2 regions of the Thalassobacillus sp. B23F22_16 genome follow, and region 2 is predicted to be linked to the other one. Evidence: a T-box and tRNA genes for the amino acid it is inferred to sense, from the RefSeq annotation. Region 2 holds a T-box; the other holds one or more tRNA genes.
The links. The T-box of region 2 lies ahead of thrS (threonine--tRNA ligase). A T-box ahead of a tRNA ligase gene usually reads a tRNA of that ligase, here a tRNA-Thr.

Region 1 (10,544 bases), on a different contig from region 2:
CGGAAGGGATAAGTGCTGAAAGCATCTAAGCATGAAGCCCCCCTCTAGATGAGATTTCCCATCACTTCGAGTGAGTAAGATCCCTCAGAGACGATGAGGTAGATAGGTCCGAGGTGGAAGCGTGGTGACACGTGGAGCTGACGGATACTAATCGATCGAGGACTTAACTAACCTAATTTCGTGAAAGATGTTTGTGGTTGAATGTTGCTTATCTAGTTTTGAGGGTTCACCTCAATTAAATAGTCAAGGTCTAGTGGCGATAGCGGAGAGGTCACACCTGTTCCCATGCCGAACACAGCAGTTAAGCTCTCCAGCGCCGATGGTAGTCGGGTTTATCCCCGTGAGAGTAGGACGCCGCTAGGCTTTTTCTTTATATCCAATGATAATAGTAAAAGTTGATTATTCCACCGTAGCTCAGTGGTAGAGCAATCGGCTGTTAACCGATTGGTCGTAGGTTCGAATCCTACCGGTGGAGCCATTTGCTTCCATAGCTCAGTGGTAGAGCACTTCCATGGTAAGGAAGGGGTCGCCGGTTCAAATCCGGCTGGAAGCTCTTAGATGAAAAGCGATTTCCTATAAAAGGAAATCGTTTTTTTGTGTCTATTTGCCTATTTTCCCTGTGTGTTTCTTACTGTTTTCGGGATATAAGCTAGCAAATCATGTCAATTTTTAGTAAGTTTATAACAACACCTATGAGATGTCGGAAAATTTAAATAACAAAAAAGGGGGGGTAGTGGGTAAAAAGTAAGTCTTTTTTGGAATGAAAAATAATAGAGAGGGGTTTTGTATTGGGCACCCATAGCAAGAAAAGATTTATAAAATGGCTCAGTCTAATTTTAGTTCTAGCCTTGATCGTACCTTTCTTCAATTACACCAGTGCCGCAGCTGAGAATTCCCCAAGTGTATCCATTAAAGATAATAAACAACAAGTGAATAATAAGGTGAATCAAGACCTGATTGATTTGTTTGCTGATCAGAAGGAAGTTACTTACCTTGTTAAAATGAAAGAGCAGGGTGACACCAAAAAAGCTGTGCAAGAAGCGTTATCCAAGGCAGAGGATAGTAAGGCTTCTCTTACAGCGCAGCAAATGAAACGAGTTAAGGCATCTGCAGTTGTGACAGAACTTCGTTCGACTGCTATCGAAACGCAGCAGCAATTGAAGAAGCTGCTGACCGAAGCTGAAAAACAAGGCAGTGTCTCCTCGTTTCATTCTTATTATATCGTAAACGCAATGGCGGTTACTAGTAATGAAGAAGTCATGAAAAAGATAGCTTCTTTACCTGATGTAGAAAAGATTCTTCCTAACCGTACACGGAAGTTAAATCCTCAGGTAGAAGGAGCAGCTGAAGAAACGAAAGCTTCTCTTACTAAAGCGACTGACAAAGCAGAAACCAATAATACGGAATGGAACATCGACCGTGTTGGAGCCCCGCAAGTATGGTCTGAAACTGGAATCGATGGTTCAGGTGTTGTGGTGGCTAACATTGATACAGGGGTAGAGTGGGACCACCCTGCATTAATGGATAAATACCGTGGATTTGATCCGGCAAACCCTGATACTGCCGATCATGAATTCAATTGGTTCGATGCTACTGCAGGACAAGGCACTCCTTACGATGACCAGGGTCACGGTACCCACACTATGGGGACCATGGTAGGTGCTGAAGAAGATGGTTCCAACCAGGTAGGTGTGGCACCTGGATCAAAATGGATTGGTGTTAAAGCATTTACTGCAGCTGGCGGCACAGATGTCGATCTTTTAGAAGCTGGTGAATGGATATTAGCTCCAAAAGATGACGATGGTAACCCTCATCCTGAGCAGGCGCCTGATGTTGTTAACAACTCATGGGGCGGCGGTCCCGGGCTTGATGAGTGGTATCGCCCGATGGTTCAAAACTGGCGTGAGTCTGGTATTGTACCAGTATTCTCTGCTGGTAACGATGGACCTGGTGATGGAACAATTGCCGCACCATCCAACTATCCGGAATCTATTGCAGTAGGTGCAACTACTGCTACTGACGGCTTGGCCAGCTTTTCTTCCAGAGGTCCATCGCCATATGATGGAGAAATCAAGCCGGATATTTCAGCACCCGGGGCCAACGTTCGCTCTTCTGTTCCGGGCGGCGGCTATGAAGGCGGATGGAATGGAACATCAATGGCTGGCCCTCACGTAGCGGGTACAGCTGCATTGCTATTACAGGCAGATAACTCTTTGTCAGTAGATGACCTGGAAGAGTTGATGCTTGAAACAGCAGATACAACTACTAATGACCAATATCCTGAAGATCCAAATGAAGGTTATGGCCATGGTATTGTGAATGCTTATACTGCCGTATCAGCAGTCGTCAGCGGTATTGGCGAAATCAAGGGACATGTATATGAAGAAGGGGAAGATGATGAAGCTCCTGCTATCGAGCATGACGCGCCATCAGAAACCTATGAAGGTGTACCGCTTCCATTGATAGCTGAAGTTACTGACAATATCAGTGTAGGATCTGTAGAATTGTCATACCGTATTGACGGCCAAGGTCCTTGGGAGACGGTAGAAGCTGACTTGGTAGGTGGAGACTACTTGGAAGGAACCTACCAGGCCGTTCTGGAAGGCGACATTATGAATGGCAGTCAGTTGAATTATAAATGGCTGGTAACTGACTTTGGAGGTAATGAAGTAGAAACGGATGTATTTGAAGTTGCCATCAAAGATGCCATTACTGTCGGGTATGAACAAGATTTTGAAACTGTTCCAACCGGCTGGTTATCATTCGGTGAAAATAACAGCTGGCAATGGGGTACGCCTGAAGATGGTCCGGAAGGTGCTGCATCCGGTGAGAAGGTATATGGAACCAACTTGACTGGTGATTACGATAATTATTCTGATATGACATTGGTAATGCCGCCGGTTGAGATTCCTGAAGAGGACACATTCCTTCAGTTCCAAACCTGGCACAACTTAGAAAATAATTACGATTACGGTCACGTAGTTGTTTCTACAGATATGGAAAATTGGGAGCAGCTGGCTGAGTACAATGGCACTACCAGTGATTGGACAGAGTCAGAAGTTGATCTATCTGACTATGCCGGTCAGAATGTTTTCATCGGTTTCCATGTCGAAAGTGATTTCCTTGTCACAAGAGAAGGCTGGTTCATCGATGATGTAGTTTTGACGGATGAATCCTCAGGTGCAACAGCTGCCGTTAAAAAAGGGAAAAAGACTACAAAGAAGAATAATTCTAGAAATATGATCACGCAAGCTGACCTTGGTTTTCAAGATAAAGGGTCAAAGAAGATGAAAAAGCCTGTTAATGCTAAAAAGCTGCTGCCAGGTGAATTCACAAATTTCCAAACACCGCAATTTAAAGGTGAAAAAGGCAAGAAAAAAGAAAAACAGCCAAACGTATTACCTCTGGATGCAACGGTTAGCGTGGTAGAATCTGATCGATCGGTCAGTACGAATCCTGCCGATGGAAGTTACCGATTAATGCATGCTGCAGGTGACTTTACGGTTGTGGCGGATGCTTATGGTTTCCATCCAAGTGAGCAATCCGTATCTGTTCCAGAAGACGGATCAGTAAGTGCTAACTTCACGCTGAATCCTATTGCGACAGGTACACTGGAAGGCACCGTAACAAACGAACAGACTGGTGAACCAATCGAGGGCGCTACCTTGATGCTTATCGAAGATGCCGCAGTAGCCCCCGTTGAAACAGGAGAAGATGGCACATTCACTCTAGAAGCTTATGAAGGCGATTATACTTTAAGAGTGATGGCTCCGTCCTATCATGGCGAAGATGTCCCTGTTACCATCGAGGGTGGTGCTACCAACACAGTGGAAGTAGAATTGGCACCATTCATCGGTTATCCAGGTGAAATCGGATATGATGACGGTACTGCCGAAAACGCTCGTGCATTCTATGATGCTGGTAATGGCTGGGCTGTTAAAATGACCCTGGAAGAAGGACAGGAGTCCGCTATGGTTACTGGTGGACTGTTCCGCTTCTGGACAGAGGAATGGCCAGTACCGGGCGGCAATGAGTTCCAGGTAGAAGTTTATGATGCTACAGGAACAGATGGGGCACCAGGTGAAAAAATTGGTGGTCCATATGATGCAGAGGCGTTAAGGAATGGGGAATGGACTCATGTAGACCTCTCCGATAAAGGAATAGTTGCTAATGGAGATTTCTATATGGTTTATATTCAAACCCATCCTAATCCTAATACGCCTGGTCTGGCTACGGATGAAGATGGAGACTATGCTGACCGCAGCTGGCAGCTTGTAGGCGGCAGCTGGAGCAAATCTCCAGAAGCGGAAGGCAATTACATGATTAGAGCACTAGTCGATTATGCGGCGGAGGCTCCTGTAATTGAATCTCCAGCTGATGGGTCCTATACCAATCAGGAATCCATTACAGTAGAAGGTAGTGCTGCACCAACGACAACAGTCACTGTCTACAACGATGGTGAGGAGGCAGGCACTACAGAAGCTACTGAAGATGGAAGTTTTGCTGTTGATATCACCCTGGACACAGGAGAAAATGAGCTGACAGCGATATCTTCCATGGATAACGGTTCCACTGAACCATCTGCACCTGTAGTAGTGACATTGGATCAAGACAACCCTGTCTTGACAATTGACACTCCAACAAATGGCGATAAAACAAATAAAGAAGTCATTACAGTTGCAGGTCAAGTAGAAGAAGAAAATCTTGATCGCGTCGAAGTAAATGGTCAAACTGCTGATGTGGATGAGGACGGTGCATACTCCAAACGCATCATGCTATCAGAAGGTGAAAACGAAATAGTAGTCATTGCAACAGATTTAGCGGGTAACAGTGCGGAAGAGTCAGTCACTGTGGATGCTAAATTTAATGCAACTGATATTGAAAATCTACAACCAACAGAAGATAAGTATATGCAGGCTGGTGAGTCTGTCAAGATCGAGTTTGATGCCGATCCTGGACTTGACGCAACTTTCTATATCAGAATGCCACTTACTAACTTCTCTGATCAGGCTACAGAGCTGCCAATGATGGAGACGGAAGAAGGGCATTATGTTGGCTACTGGACAGCAACCTCTAACCTAGTAGCAGAAGGTGCCGAGATTGTTGTAAAAGCTGCCGATGATTATGGTAATGTGGCTGAGGAAGCTGCAGAAGGAAAACTGTATATTAACACAGAAGAATAAGGTGTGAAGGAGCTGCCCCAGATCGGGGCAGCTCTTTTTTTGATGATCCCGGCGATTACTTTTTTGCTTATTTTTTATCAATAAGCGAGACAAGCGTCCTATATTTGAGACAAGTACATTAGAATAGAGCAAATTTTTAACTATTGAGAGACAATATCGAAATTATGAGAGACGAATTTAAAAATAAACGAGACAAAGTCCATGTTAAGAGAGAATTCAAAGTCATATATGAGACAGTAATAGAGGCTAATTTCAATGTAGATGATTGGAGTTTCAAGGGCACCTTTTTTCAATAGAATGTGGGGAGAGAAAGCAATAAGAAAAAAAATTAAAATTTCTCTTTACAAAGTACTAAGCGGCTGTATATAATAATATTTGTCAGTTTGAGAGGACAACCTTTCAAAAGGCTGTCAACTGCTTCAATGGCCCGTTGGTCAAGTGGTTAAGACACCGCCCTTTCACGGCGGTAACACGGGTTCGAATCCCGTACGGGTCACCACTTTGGAGGATTAGCTCAGCTGGGAGAGCACTTGCCTTACAAGCAAGGGGTCGCAGGTTCGAACCCTGCATCCTCCACCATTGAAATTTGCCGGTCTAGCTCAATTGGTAGAGCAACTGACTTGTAATCAGTAGGTTGGGGGTTCAAGTCCTCTGGCCGGCACCATTGAATGTTTTCCTACAACGTCGAATAGACTTCTTGCTGGAAAACAATAGTAGTCCTGTAAGGGCACCGTTGATTATTTTCCTTTAGAAACACCAATAATTTCTTGTAGAAAACTGTTGAATTATAAAAGGTTTTTCTGTTATAATTCTTAAGTGACTTTCTTGGAGGGATAGCGAAGTTGGCCAAACGCGGCGGACTGTAAATCCGCTCCCATCGGGTTCGTAGGTTCGAGTCCTACTCCCTCCACCATTTATTTCATTTTCCTATGAATTAACTTTATAAAAAAAGCAAATAGTACTTATTACTTGTACTATTTTTTTAATGGCCCATAGCCAAGCGGTAAGGCAGCGGATTTTGATTCCGTCATGCGCTGGTTCGAATCCAGCTGGGCCAGCCATTTTTATTAATGAGCCATTAGCTCAGTTGGTAGAGAAGCCGTAAACTTCCTTGAACTACATCATCGTAGGCTTTGCGAGGAGCGTATGCTTCACCGAATAAGCTAGCAACGAGACGAGCACATTACTCAATTAGGTTGTAATATTTCATTAAATAATGAGCCATTAGCTCAGTTGGTAGAGCATCTGACTTTTAATCAGAGGGTCGAAGGTTCGAATCCTTCATGGCTCACTTGTATCACTGTTAAGCGGGAGTAGTTCAGTGGTAGAACACCACCTTGCCAAGGTGGGGGTCGCGGGTTCGAATCCCGTCTCCCGCTCCATGTAATCTTTTGCTACGTCGAGTAAACATCCTTGCTAAAGATTGATCGTGTACTGGAAGTGCTGCATAAATACGATTTTTGGCTACGTCGAATAAACTTCTTACATCGGGGCCTTAGCTCAGCTGGGAGAGCGCCTGCTTTGCACGCAGGAGGTCAGCGGTTCGATCCCGCTAGGCTCCACCATTTCTTGTACCATTACTAGCGACTTCATAAATTCAGACGAGAAAAAAGCTGACATGCTACTACCATGTCAGCTTTTTTTCGTTTATTACAAGCGTCATACATACCTGTGCGCGAGACGAGTAGCTGCGAGAGCTACCGTATATATATACACAATCATGTCCGGTTGAGTCATTTGTCTGAAAGCGTCTACAATAATGGAGAGTAGAAGAAGGAGGATGAAATGATGAAGAAGCTATCGATTTTGGGAGTACCGATGGATCTGGGACAAAACCGACGCGGCGTAGATATGGGACCGAGCGCGATTCGCTATGCAGGGGTTCTCGAGCGGTTAGAAAAGTTGGAGCTTGCGATCGAAGACCTGGGCAATGTTGAAATTGCGCAGCAGAAGGGTGAACAAAAGGAACTTGTTGATAACCTACGCAACTTGAATGAAGTGATGGAAGGTAACGAAAAGCTCGCACAACAAGTAGATGACATAATCGAAGAGGGAAGTTTCCCGCTTATTCTTGGCGGTGACCATAGTATTGCAATAGGAACACTTGCGGGTGTGTCTAAGCATTATGAAAATCTCGGTGTCATTTGGTATGATGCTCATGGTGATTTGAATAACAATGAAACATCGCCGTCTGGCAACATTCATGGAATGCCGCTTGCCGTCAGTCTGGGTATTGGCCACCAGAGGCTGGTCAACATCCATGGTTACCAGCCGAAAGTGAAGCCAGAGAACATCGTCATTATTGGTGCACGTTCTTTGGATGCAGGGGAGCGAGAGCTGATTAAAGAAAAAGGAATAAAGGTTTTTACAATGCATGAAGTCGACCGGCTTGGCATGTCCGCTGTGATGCAGGAAACCATCGAATACTTGAAAGATCGTACCGATGGGCTTCATTTGAGTCTGGATCTGGATGGTTTAGATCCGGATACTGCTCCAGGAGTAGGAACGCCTGTCATGGGTGGATTGAGCTATCGGGAGAGTCACTTAGCTATGGAAATGCTGCATGAGTCTGGTCTGGTGACTTCGGCTGAATTTGTTGAAGTAAATCCGATTCTTGACGAAAAAAATAAGACAGCAAGTGTGGCTGTAGGTCTGATGGGCTCTTTATTCGGGGAGAAATTATTATAAAGCGATTAGAAAAACTTGGCTAAGTACTTATGGCGAAAGCCTTAGATTTTCTTACACTTTAGTATTTTAACAAAGTTAAATTTAAAGTAAAAAAATAACAGCAGCTTATCTTTAAGGATAGGTTGCTGTTATTATTATCTCGCTTTTTCAAATTGGTTAAGCAATTCATCTAATTGTCTGCTTATACTTACTACCTCTTCGGAAGATAAATCTAAATGTTTGCTCAAATCATTCATTTCTTTTCTGCATCTTTCAATTTCCACTAAAATCAACTTTTTTTGTTCCATGACGCCCTCCAATAATATAAATGTAATTATTTTTTTATTTGAATGTCCATACCCTGCTATGAAAAATGTTAAACTTTAAACGGGGAAATTTTCTTAGATATTTTTTGAAACCTTACGAGCTGCTCATTCGTACAGGTAATACCGCAAGTTTAGCGGAGGTATAAAAGAATGGAAACCGTGATAAAAGAGAAAATCAAACAAATAAAAAAAGGAAATCAGGCTGCATTTGAAGATGTAGTTTCTTTTTATCAAAATAAAGTGTATCAAATTTGTTTCCGTATGATAGGAAACGCTCATGAAGCAGAGGATCTTGCACAGGAAGCCTTTATTCGGGCCTATACCAACATTGACCGCTTTGATGAACGGAGGAAGTTTTCAACCTGGCTCTATCGAATTGCTACCAACCTTACCATCGACCGCATACGTAAAAAGAAACCGGATTATTTTCTGGATGCGGAAGTAAAGGGGACGGAAGGATTGAGCATGTACTCCCAAATAGCGGCAGATCAAGCTTTGCCCGAAGAAGAAGTGGAAAGTCTGGAATTACAGACTTATATTCACAAAGAGATATTAGCATTACCTCCTAAATACCGTAGTGTAATTGTACTAAGGTTTTTAGATGAACTGTCCCTGCAGGAAATAGCAGATGTGTTGGAAATTCCTGTAGGTACCGTGAAAACCCGGATTCACCGGGGGAGGGAAACGTTGCGAAAAAGGCTTCGCCACGTGTAAAGGAGTGAGAGGGAATGAATTGTAAAGAAGAAGCTATCGCTTTAATGCATAAATATTTAGACGACCATTTAACGCAAGCGGAAGAAAAGAAATTGCGCATGCACCTCCAGGCATGCCAGGAGTGCCAGACCCACTTTCATGAGCTGAAACGGACAATCAGTCTGGTGAAGAGTTCAAGTCCCATATCGGCACCCCAGGACTTCACCTCAAACGTGATGGCTAATCTTCCAAAGCAGAAGAAACGTAATCATTATACGAAGTGGTTCAGAAACCATCCGTTCTTTACGGCTGCGGCGGTGTTTTTCCTGATGATGTTCGGCGGTATTTTTTCTGCATGGACAGAAGATCAGCAGGTGACGGTTTCTAAACAAGAAAACTTAGTAATAAAAAACCAGGTGGTCATCGTACCGGAAGATGTGACGGTTAACGGTGATCTGGTCGTTCGAAATGGGGATTTACGAATTGAGGGAGCAGTTAATGGAGATGTCACCATTATAAACGGCGATCTCTTAAAGCAGGACAGCAGGGAAGATTCCCCTCTCGATGGAGAGAAATATATGGCTTATGTCAGCGGGGAAGTCAATGAAGTGAACCAAGTGTTTGAGTGGGTGTGGTATCATATCAAAAATACATGGGAAAGTGTATTTTCTCTGGCTAAGGAGTAATAATGAGAAAGACTGTCAGGCAGGGCAGTCTTTTTTTCTAGCGTTAAGAGATCAAGTATAAGTGGTACTAAGGGTTTAAAGGTGTGCGACGATTCTGTCTTTTTATGAGCGTGGCATGGGAGAGCATTATCACTGTGACAGGTAAGTATGCTATAATTATATGTACTTTGTTTTTATCTTGTAATTACTTATAAAAGGAAGTGTAGGCATGCTTGATGGGGGACTAGACTTATTGGATTACTTACTTATAGCTATTGATATCGCCCTCGTCTGGTTTGTTGTATATAAATTGATCATGTTGATCAGGGGAACGAAGGCAGTCCAGCTGTTAAAAGGGATATTCGTTGTCCTGGCGATATGGCTGTTTAGCAACTTATTCGGGCTGACTACCTTAAGGTGGCTGACTTCACAGGCAATTACCTGGGGTTTTCTTGCAATCATCATTCTTTTCCAGCCTGAGTTCAGACGTGCGTTAGAACAGTTAGGGCGCGGCAGCTTTTTCAGCAGAACGACTTCTGAGGATCAAGGGGTGGAAAAATCCATCCAGGCCATCATAAAATCTTGTAACTATATGGCTAAGCGCCGGATTGGTGCATTGATTACGATTGAAAGAGAGACAGGGATGGGAGATTATGTGGAAACCGGAATCAATATCGAAGGCCGGTTGACGAGCGAGTTGCTGACAAATATCTTCATTCCCAATACCCCTTTACACGATGGCGCAGTAATCATACGTGGCGATGAAATTGTCGCTGCTGCATGCTACCTGCCATTGTCGGAAAGTCCATTCATCTCCAAGGAATTGGGTACACGGCATCGGGCAGCTATGGGAATCAGTGAAGTAACTGATGCGCTGACGATCATTGTATCTGAAGAAACAGGAAACATATCATGCACTAAAAATGGAGAGTTACATCGAGAATTGAGTCAGGAAAAGCTGAGTGAAATCCTTCATAAAGAATTGAATGTACCGACCAAAGCTCCTGTGA
Region 2 (10,544 bases):
AGTTTTTGAGGGAGGAGAATATAGTATCCTTTCTACTTCAGAGGAACATGGAGAAGTCAGCGTCAATTACAAAGGGAAGAAGAAAGCTTTTATTGTTGCCAGTATCGTAATGGTCAAGCCGTTCCGGACAGCGGTGGATTTCTCTGTAAGTACCGAATCTGGCGGCCCTGTAGACTTTGGCTTCAGCAGGAATCTGATTATCCAGTTAAATGAAAAGCTGAAGAAACGATTGCCTTACTTGGAAACCTCGATGGCCAATAAATTGAATCAATAGAATAAATGCTTGTTGTATAGCGGTGGAGATGATCGTAAGTGAGATGCCCAAATTGCCAATTTAAAAATACCAAGGTGCTGGATTCGCGACCAATTGAGGAAGGCAGAGCGATTCGCAGACGTAGAGAATGCGAACAGTGTGGATTCCGGTTCACCACTTTTGAGCGGATTGAAGAAGTGCCTCTTATTGTCGTGAAAAAAGAAGGGACAAGAGAGGAATTCAGTCGTGAAAAGTTGATGCGAGGTCTGATTAAGGCTTGTGAAAAAAGACCCGTCGCTTTAGAAGAAATAGAGACAATTGCTTTAGAAGTGGAAAAGGAATTAAGGAATCAGGGTAATTCAGAAGTAATGAGTGAAGATATCGGAGAAATGGTGATGGAACGGCTGGCTAAAGTGGATGACGTCGCTTATGTACGTTTTGCATCCGTTTATCGTCAATTTAAAGATATTAATGTTTTTCTGGATGAATTAAAAGATTTAATTAAACGGGAAGACTGATGTCCGGGAAGCTAAGCCGGGCTCTTTTTTCTTTTTATTTCGGTTATTGGGGGTGGAGATGATGAATCAATCGATTGGTAAACTATTGCCGGTAGACGGATATTGTGTGCAATTGAATGGAAGCGTACCAAGAGACTATGGGAATGCATTGTCTCACTTATACCAGCCGATCATTGGTGTAGAAGCAGTCACGCTTTATCAGACGCTGTTAAGTGAATATGATTTAGCAGCGGAACCTGAAGTCCATTCGCATCATACATTGATGAATTATTTAGCGATGCCCCTTGACCGAATATATAATGCCCGTAGAAAATTGGAAGCTATTGGTTTGATGCAGACCCTTTCTACGGAGGAAGAGTCGCGCGCCTGCTATATTTATAATTTACAGCCACCATTTTCACCGGAACAATTCTTTTATGATGATATGCTCTCTTTATTACTTAATCATGAATTGGGAGCAGATAAGTACAACAAGCTGCGGAACCGTTTTATGAGAGTGAAATATCCACTAACAGACTGTGAAAATATAACGGCGTCGTTCGATGAAATATTTCATGACTACCAGACATCTGGACCTGCATTTACTGCAAGAATGGCGGAAAAAGATTCGACCCTGGTCACGTTGCAGCAAGCAAACGGTCCTCTTTTGCAGGATGACCGCATCGATTTCAACTGGATATATCAATCATTAAAAGAAAAAATGTATCCAGCTGAAAAAATTTTGAATGTCCGTTATAAACGAATCATGATGCAGCTTGCTTCGTTATATGATTTGTCCTCCCAGGATTTAGAAAAAGCGATCGGATGGGCTTTGAATGAAGAGAATCAACTGAACGTGGCCGAGTTGAAAGAGGCTTGCCATGATCTGTCGCCGAAAAAAGGGAAAGTCACTTCCATGAAAACGGTAGAAACCAGGGATAAATGGACAGACAAACAAGCAGACGATGTAAAGACTTCAAAAGAAGAACAATTCATCTCGATGCTGGAAAGAAAATCACCGAAAGAACTTCTGGAGGACTTGTCCACTGGTAATAAAGCTTCTGAGCAAGATCTGAAGCTGATTCGTGATGTAATGACGGAACAGGGATTATCACCAGGTGTCATGAATGTCCTCGTACATTATGTCCTCTTGAAAACGGATATGAAATTATCTAAAGCATATTTAGAGAAAATTGCGAGCCATTGGGCAAGAAAAAATGTTACTACTGTACGCCAGGCTATGACAATGGCAAAAGCTGAACATCAAAAGTATCAGCAATGGGGAAAAAATAATAAAAGCAGAGGGAAGAAACAAACGAAAGAGATTATACCCGATTGGTTCAAAGAAAACCAAAATGATGGCAAACAGCAGCAGGAAGAGAAAAAGAGCAATAGCAAAATTAACAAAGAAGAAATTGCTGCTCGAATCAAACGGATAACGAATAATGGAAATTGAAAAACAGGGTGTGATGGAAAATGGAACCGATACAATCCTCTCTTAAAAGGTGGATGCGTGAAAATAAAAACTTCCAGGGGCATTTTACTAAGATTAAACAGGAACTGTTGGCATCTCCAAATGTGCAATCCTTACTTCGTAAATATCCCGAATTGAATGAGCAAGCATTGGAAAAGCAGCTGATGAAGCTTTATGAATACGAGAGCCAATCTAAAAAATGTGAGCAGTGCCCTTCTTTAGAGGGTTGTATCAATATTCTTCCAGGTCATACTCCGCACCTCACGGTAGAGGGAAAGCAGCTCCACCTTTCCTATGATAAATGTCCCAGGAAAGTAAGGCAGGAACAGCAGCAGAAACAGGAATCTTTAGTGAAAAGTCTTTATATGCCAAAAGAAATTCTGGAAGCCAGTTTAGATCGTATTGATTTATCAGATGATGATCGAGCAGATGCTATTGCCCGCATGATTAGTTACCTGGAAGGAATAAATGACGAACTCCCGAAGAAAGGGTTGTATTTTCATGGCCCATTCGGTGTAGGGAAAACGTATTTCTTAGGTGCAGTAGCCAATCGTTTAAGTGAAAAGAATATTCCTTCGATGATTATTTATATGCCGGAGTTTGTGAGAGAAATGAAATCCTCGATTAAAGATGATACTTTGAACGAAAAAATTCAGGCATTTAAAACAGTCCCTGTACTGATGCTGGATGATATAGGGGCAGAATCTCAATCGGCCTGGTTCCGGGATGAAATACTTGGCTCCATTCTTCAGTACAGGATGATGGAGCGGCTGCCTGTATTTTTCAGTTCCAATTACAATATGAAGGAACTTCAGGAAGTTTTCACGACTTCGAATCGCGGTGATGTAGAACGTGTCAAAGCTTCACGGATCATTGAACGGATTAAACAGGTCAGTGAAGTGATACCTTTATATGGTGATAATCGTAGAAATTGAATAACTTTTCCGCTATGCCTATACAGTTATCGAACTGTATGGGCATTTTTTCATCTCCTTGTCCATATAGATAGAATAGATTGATTGTTGTTAGGGGGAACGGGGCTGATATGATACGTTTCTTTTTCATTTCAAGGCAAGAGACGATAACATTTTGTGATGCAATTATGCGGGAAGGTGCAAAGTTCGAAGTCCAATGGAAGGGGGATGATAAAGGCGGAAATCAAGTCTCTCTATTTGGAAGTGATTGGGGAGAGAGGGAAAGAGATATATTAGTTAATATATTATTAGAAGTGGTTTTCAAATACCGACTCCCATCATGGCAAAAACAACTAATCATGAAAAAATTCTATTATCAGGATGAAGAAGAAATCAACCGGATTATTGAGATATGTGAGTGGCTGAATGATAGTGAACAACGTAAAAAGCTAGGTGTTAACTTGCCATCGCTGGAGGAGAGCATCAAATCTTTTATTCGAAAAAGAATACAATTGAAAAGTGTTGTGAATTTCAATGAAATTATGCCTTTTTGTTTTCAGCATGCACGGTCACTATTGCTGAATTATATCGGTGCGGCACTCGATGAATTTAAGCGAGAAGAGGAGTATTTATTGTGGGTGGATTCTTTACGTCATTATATGAAAGATAAGCACTCAAAAGTGGACGAACTGCATCTTCTTCAGCGACAACAAATTCATTTTTATAGAAAAGACGGTAGTCTTTTATCTAAAATGGAGATTAAGTCATTGCTAAAAAAAGAACCGATACGTATATTTTCAGGTGAAAATGACGATTATAGTATCATGGCTGCATTGGTTTATGCACCTAAGAAAATTTACCTTTACGGAGACCCTTTTGAGCCGAAGATTCAAACAATCATTAATATCTTCCAGGAAAAAGCAATTTGTAAGCCGGTTCAGGCTTTTCCTTTTCATCACCCGTCCCATGCCCATTAAAAATGGGCTTGATTTCTCTTGGCACTATCGCTATAATACGTACATATCCTATAACATCAAGGTAACGATGAGGACACGGACGAAAGTCATCGATGCGAAAGAGAGGGAAGCCGCCGGCTGAAAGCTTCCTGCATACGAGCTTCTGTTCACCACCTCTGAACCCTTTCTGTGAACAGTGCAGTAGCAGAAAGCGTATGGTCTGCGTTAAAGATGTCAATGAGCCGCATAAATTTTGCGGGAATTAGGGTGGAACCGCGAGTCAACGCTCGTCCCTTTGCCAATTGGGCAGAGGGATGGGCGTTTTTTATTTATACAAAAAAGATAGGAGTGAAAGGTCATGTCTGAACAAATTCAAATCACTTTCCCGGACGGCAATGTCAAAGGTTTTTCTAAAGGAACGACAGGGGAAGATATAGCAGGAGATATTTCGCCCGGCCTGAAGAAACAAGCACTTGCCATTAAGCTTAATGGGGAGATGTATGATTTACGCAGGCCAATAGAACAGGATGGAGCTGTCGAAATCATCACATATAAAAACCCGGAAGGGCTGGAGGTTCTTCGGCACTCTACAGCTCATCTCATGGCCCAGGCCTTAAAACGGTTATACGGGAATGTAAAACTGGGGGTCGGACCTGTTATTGAAAGTGGCTTTTACTATGATATCGATATGGAAGAATCCTTGACGCCGGAAGACCTTCCTAAAATCGAAAAGGAAATGAAAAAGATAGTCAATGAAAACCTGGAAATCGAACGGTTAGAAGTGAGCCGGGAAAAAGCGAAAGAAATGTATCGGGATATCGGGGATGATCTTAAGATTGAACTGATCGAGGATATTCCTGAAGGTCAACCGATTACAATTTATAAACAAGGAGAATTTTTCGATCTGTGCCGTGGTGTACACGTGCCGCAGACAAGCAAAATCAAGATCTTCAAACTACTCAGCATTTCAGGGGCCTACTGGCGTGGTGACAGCAACAATAAAATGCTGCAGCGTATTTATGGTACGGCTTTTGAAAAACAAGGGCAACTGGATGAGTACCTTCGTCTTCTTCAGGAAGCGAAGGAACGCGACCACCGTAAACTGGGTAAAGAACTGGAGATTTTTACTGTCAATCAAAAAGTCGGCCAAGGGCTGCCGTTATGGCTGCCGAAAGGAGCAACTATTCGCCGTACCATTGAACGTTATATTGTTGATTTAGAGGAACGTCTTGGTTATGACCATGTCTATACTCCGGTATTAGGGAGTGTCGATTTATATAAAACAAGCGGGCACTGGGATCATTATAAAGATGATATGTTTCCGGTCATGGAAATGGATAACGAAGACCTGGTACTTCGCCCGATGAACTGTCCCCATCATATGATGGTATATAAAAATCAATTGCACAGCTATCGTAACCTGCCTGTTCGCATCGCAGAATTAGGAACTATGCATCGCCATGAAATGTCCGGTGCATTAGCCGGTTTACAGAGAGTCCGTGCGATGACTTTAAATGATGCTCATATCTTCAGTCGCCCAGACCAGTTGAAAGACGAATTCATACGGGTTGTCCGACTCGTTCAGGCCGTTTATGAAGACTTTGGTATCACTGATTATTATTTCCGTTTGTCTTACCGTGACCCGGAGGATAAAGAGAAATATGTCGACAATGATGAAATGTGGAACAAAGCCCAGGCCATGTTGAAGGAGACTATGGAAGATCTTGGGGTAGAGTATGTAGAGGCAGAAGGAGAAGCTGCATTCTATGGCCCGAAACTTGATGTCCAAGTCAAAACAGCACTTGGAAAAGATGAAACACTCTCTACTGTACAGTTGGACTTCCACTTGCCAGAGCGGTTTGATCTGACTTATGTTGGTGAAGATGGTAAAGACCACCGCCCAGTTGTTATTCACCGCGGTGTCGTATCGACTATGGAACGTTTTGTCGCATTTCTGATTGAAGAGTATAAGGGCGCGTTCCCTACTTGGCTTGCTCCTGTCCAGGCAAAAATTATTCCAGTATCAGCAGATGCTCACTTGGATCATGCTAAGAAGCTTGAAGATGAACTGCGTGAAGCGGGCATTCGAGTCGAAGTGGACGAACGTGACGAAAAAATCGGTTATAAAATCCGCGAAGCCCAAATCCAAAAAGTACCATTCGCACTTGTTATCGGAGATAAAGAAATCGAACACAATTCTGTTAATGTCCGTCGTTATGGAGAAAAGAATTCTGAGACTAAGCCATTGGATATATTCAAGTCAGAAATCACAAACGAAATCGAGCAGAAAATCCTGACTAAAAAGTAATCGGTTATAATTACAAAACTGGTACGGGTGTGGAACATAAAATAGTTTCATGCTCGTACTTTTTTTATTATATTGTTGATTTCTGGGATGGTTTTCGATATTCTTATATAGTCAGTCTGATGGTTAATTGGTGGATGTTTGACATGTTCACCATACCGTGATATTATATTTTAGGTGAACAATAAAAGAACGGATCTGAGACAAGTAGAAGCACCCGCTTCTCACCTGATCGACGCATCAAGCAGTTGGCAGGTCACTAATCCTTTTGAAGTCGAATGGGATACGTGTGGGTGCATTGTGATGTGCCGACACTTTTTTTATTGCTTTAAAATCACTTGTCGATGACAGATCTTTATATTTTCCTAAAATTATTTGGAGGTGGCTGGTTATTAGCAAAGATAACATGAACGTTAATGAGAAAATCAGAGCACGTGAAGTACGTCTCATTGATAACAACGGTGACCAATTAGGAGTTAAATCTCGTCAAGAAGCACTTGAGATCGCTCAAAACGCCAATCTTGACTTAGTATTGGTAGCTCCAAACGCAAAACCACCGGTCTGCCGCATCATGGATTACGGTAAATACCGTTTCGAACAGCAGAAGAAAGAAAAAGAAGCTCGTAAAAAGCAGACTACCATCAAGGTGAAAGAAGTCCGCTTAAGCCCTGGAATTGAAGAGCATGACTTCAATACAAAACTGCGCAATGCTCGTAAATTCCTCGAAAAAGGCGATAAAGTGAAAGCTTCTGTCCGTTTCCGTGGACGTGCAATTACGCATAAAGAACTTGGGCAAAAAGTTCTTGAGCGTATGGCGGAAGAGTGCAAGGACGTTGCACAAGTTGAGACGAAGCCGAAGATGGAAGGCCGCAGCATGTTCTTGATGCTGGCGCCATTGGCTGAAAAGTAAGCACAGATTGAACTAAGCAGAAGGAGGAACTACTCATGCCAAAAATGAAAACCCATAAAGGTTCTCAAAAACGATTTAAAAAGACAGGTAGTGGAAAGGTGAAACGCTCTCATGCGTTCACAAGCCACTTGTTCGCGAACAAGTCTACAAAACAGAAGCGTAAATTGCGTAAAGCCACCCTTGTATCTAAGGGCGACTTGAAGCGTATCGCTCAAATGCTGCCAAAAAAATAAGACAACTAAGATATATGATCCAAAATAGGAGGGATTTATCATGCCACGTGTAAAAGGTGGAACAGTGACACGCCAACGTCGTAAACGTGTCCTTAAATTAGCAAAAGGTTATTATGGTTCAAAACATGCATTATTCAAAACTGCAAAACAGCAAGTGATGAAGTCAGGTCAATATGCTTACCGTGACCGTCGTCAGAAAAAGCGCGACTTCCGTAAGCTATGGATCGCTCGTATCAATGCTGCAGCTCGTATGAACGACATTTCATACAGCCGTATGATGCACGGCCTTAAGCTTGCAGGAATCGAAGTAAACCGTAAGATTCTTGCTGATCTTGCTGTTACTGATGAAAAAGGTTTTGCAAGCCTTGCTGAAAAAGCAAAATCAGCACTAAAATAAGTTATGTCTGAGGCCATTTCCGTACGCCGGAAATGGCCTTTTTCATTATCGAACAGAAGGAGTGGGGAGAGTTAGTGGATGTTTTTACATATTTTCTTATTTATTTGACTGCCATCAATGGGATCCTATATAGTTTGATGGGTGTCGATAAAAGTCGAGCACGAAAACGAAAGCAGCGAATACCGGAAAAGCAACTATGGGGGTTTGCTATATTAGGGGGAGCGTTGGGAGGAAGTTTGGGGATGCGTCATTTTCGACACAAAACTAAGCATCCTTCTTTCCTGTATGGTTTTCCTTTTTTAGTATTGCTGCAGGCAATCCTTGTCGGATACCTTGTCCTGAAGTTATATACGCCCTAATCTTGTCATAGTATAGGATAGGGGGGATATACATGGAACAGTTTGCGCTTGGATTTATAGAACTCATGCAGGTGAGTGGCTGGTACGCCCCGATCTTATTTATATTATTCCATTTGCTTCGCCCATTGCTTTTTTTGCCCGTAGTCTTGATTTGCATTTCCGGAGGAATATTGTTCGGTGCCGTCGCAGGTACTGTGTATTCTGTAGTTGGTATTACTTTATCCAGCACCGTCTTTTATCAGCTTATCCAAAACGTACCTAGCCTTTTGAAGCGATTGCAGCGGCTGAAAAGTAAAGTGATAAAAAAACAGAACACATTAACAGTAAGTCAGGTAGCCGTCTTGCGTTTAGTGCCATTCATTCATTTTCATCTGTTATCCCTCTGTTTGATTGAAATCTGTGTCGACTTTAAAGATTATATAAAGGCCTCCTTCTTATCAAATATTCCCCTTGCCTTTGTTTACACAACCGTGGGTCAATGGCTTACCAGAATATCCTTCCCGTTAATGGTTATTTTCCTTTTTTTACTGGCAGGTTTAACTTACTTAATCCGCAAAAAACAATACTCATTAACATTGAATGAATTCTTTCAGCCGAATGGATAAACTAAAGAAAGCGATCATCCTAAGAAGGATGGTCGCTTTCCTTTTTTGGAGAATGAATGAAAAGACGATTGAGTGGGTACTTCCATTCGATAGTGGCATATGGATACCGAATTAGTATTTCTTTTTCAAGAAAATAAATATCGTCCCGTTCAATACCCATCAATTGTTCTGGCTGCCTGGTCGAAACATTGATATTGACGACCTCAAAAGCACTTTCTGTTGTACCTAAATATTTTTCTCCCTCAAACAGGACGCCTTTATAGGTTATCAGGAAGTTTTGTTTGCTATTATCAGGATCATCATAAAAGTAGAACGTTTTACTTTCTTTAGCAAGTTTAAGCTTCCTTCCCGGGCTCTTAATATAAGAGTAGAAGGTGTAAAAAATGAATATGATTGCAAGCAATATTAGCAGTCGAAATAGAATGACAATCATAAGGACTTCCTCCTGAGTTAGGAATTGATTACTTGGTTTACGAATACAGATACCCAAAAGTTTCATGAAATGTTACATTTAATTGTACAAATTTAAATAAAGGATGAATTTAGTATGAATTGGGAAGAGTTGTTTGAGACACAATTACGTTTGGATCGCTATATTGAGGAAAACAATCAACTGGAAGAAGCTGATTTGTTTGAGGACAAGGTGCTAGCCCTTCTGGTAGAGCTGGGTGAACTGGCGAATGAAACAAGATCTTTCAAGTTCTGGAGTCAAAAACCCCCGAGTTCTGAAGATGTTATCCTGGAGGAATACGTAGATGGCCTCCATTTCATTCTTTCCCTTGGATTAGAAAAAGGTTTCCGTTACGCGGACAAGCCGAGTAACACCGGGGTTGAAGTAACTAAAAGATTTCACCAGGTCTATGAGAAGATCTTAAAATTTAAAGCTAGTCCGGTAAAAGAACACTATCAGGAGATGTTCTCCAGCTTTTTATCCCTGGGAGCGGCTCTAGGGTTCACTGAAATGAAAATTAAAACGGCATACCATGAAAAGAATCAGCAAAATCATCAAAGGCAGGATAAAGGGTACTGAAAGCGTTTTTTTTATTTTTTGTTAATTTTGAATAAAAACGCTATAATAAAATAGTCAAACTTTATAGAGGGGGCAATTACATATGGCAAAAACAGATGAAACACTGACCATGCTGAAGGATTTGACCGATGCCAAGTCCATTCCCGGTCATGAAAAAGAAGCAAGAGATGTAATGAAGAAATACATTACACCTTATGCGGATGAGGTATATACGGATAATTTAGGCAGCTTGATCGCAAAGAAATCTGGGGATACAAACGGTCCAAAAGTAATGGTAGCCGGTCATTTGGATGAAGTCGGCTTCATGGTAACCCGAATAGACGATAATGGTTTTGTTTATTTTCAAACTGTTGGCGGCTGGTGGAGCCAGGTTATGCTGGCTCAGCGAGTAACGATCGTCACACGAGAAGGCACGGTTACCGGAGTGATCGGATCTAAACCACCTCACATCCTGCCTCCGGAAGCTCGCAAGAAGCCGGTGGAAATCAAAGATATGTTCATCGATATTGGTGCTTCCAGTAAAGACGAAGCAAAGGAATTTGGTGTGCGCCCAGGGGATTCTGTTGCACCTTACTTTGAGTTCACCCAGATGAAAAATGAAAAAATGCTGC

Region 1: it has a tRNA-Thr gene. The T-box ahead of thrS (threonine--tRNA ligase) is inferred to sense a tRNA for this amino acid. The anticodon was not compared.

What each region holds. Positions count from the first base shown of each region.
Region 1 covers NZ_JBIEKD010000012.1:114,235-124,778, reverse strand. The annotation lists partial or broken rRNA gene ACGTNI_RS11390 (23S ribosomal RNA) at 1-171, shown strand, start outside; rRNA gene rrf (5S ribosomal RNA) at 250-363, shown strand; tRNA gene ACGTNI_RS11380 (tRNA-Asn) at 404-478, shown strand; tRNA gene ACGTNI_RS11375 (tRNA-Thr) at 482-553, shown strand; gene ACGTNI_RS11370 (S8 family serine peptidase) at 789-5,183, shown strand; tRNA gene ACGTNI_RS11365 (tRNA-Glu) at 5,608-5,682, shown strand; tRNA gene ACGTNI_RS11360 (tRNA-Val) at 5,687-5,762, shown strand; tRNA gene ACGTNI_RS11355 (tRNA-Thr) at 5,772-5,847, shown strand; tRNA gene ACGTNI_RS11350 (tRNA-Tyr) at 6,011-6,096, shown strand; tRNA gene ACGTNI_RS11345 (tRNA-Gln) at 6,170-6,244, shown strand; tRNA gene ACGTNI_RS11340 (tRNA-Lys) at 6,402-6,474, shown strand; tRNA gene ACGTNI_RS11335 (tRNA-Gly) at 6,491-6,565, shown strand; tRNA gene ACGTNI_RS11330 (tRNA-Ala) at 6,673-6,748, shown strand; gene rocF (arginase) at 6,969-7,871, shown strand; gene ACGTNI_RS11320 (aspartyl-phosphate phosphatase Spo0E family protein) at 8,006-8,158, opposite strand; gene sigW (RNA polymerase sigma factor SigW) at 8,327-8,890, shown strand; gene ACGTNI_RS11310 (zf-HC2 domain-containing protein) at 8,905-9,555, shown strand; gene cdaA (diadenylate cyclase CdaA) at 9,764-10,544, shown strand, end outside.
Region 2 covers NZ_JBIEKD010000006.1:123,793-134,336, reverse strand. The annotation lists gene ACGTNI_RS07195 (cytosolic protein) at 1-274, shown strand, start outside; gene nrdR (transcriptional regulator NrdR) at 313-771, shown strand; gene ACGTNI_RS07185 (replication initiation and membrane attachment family protein) at 833-2,206, shown strand; gene dnaI (primosomal protein DnaI) at 2,227-3,159, shown strand; gene ytxC (sporulation protein YtxC) at 3,270-4,115, shown strand; T-box leader at 4,171-4,392, shown strand; gene thrS (threonine--tRNA ligase) at 4,453-6,402, shown strand; ribosomal protein L20 leader region at 6,599-6,726, shown strand; gene infC (translation initiation factor IF-3) at 6,806-7,309, shown strand; gene rpmI (50S ribosomal protein L35) at 7,345-7,542, shown strand; gene rplT (50S ribosomal protein L20) at 7,583-7,939, shown strand; gene ACGTNI_RS07150 (DUF1294 domain-containing protein) at 8,014-8,298, shown strand; gene ACGTNI_RS07145 (TVP38/TMEM64 family protein) at 8,331-8,903, shown strand; gene ACGTNI_RS07140 (sigma-w pathway protein ysdB) at 8,923-9,336, opposite strand; gene ACGTNI_RS07135 (dUTP diphosphatase) at 9,451-9,933, shown strand; gene ACGTNI_RS07130 (M42 family metallopeptidase) at 10,016-10,544, shown strand, end outside.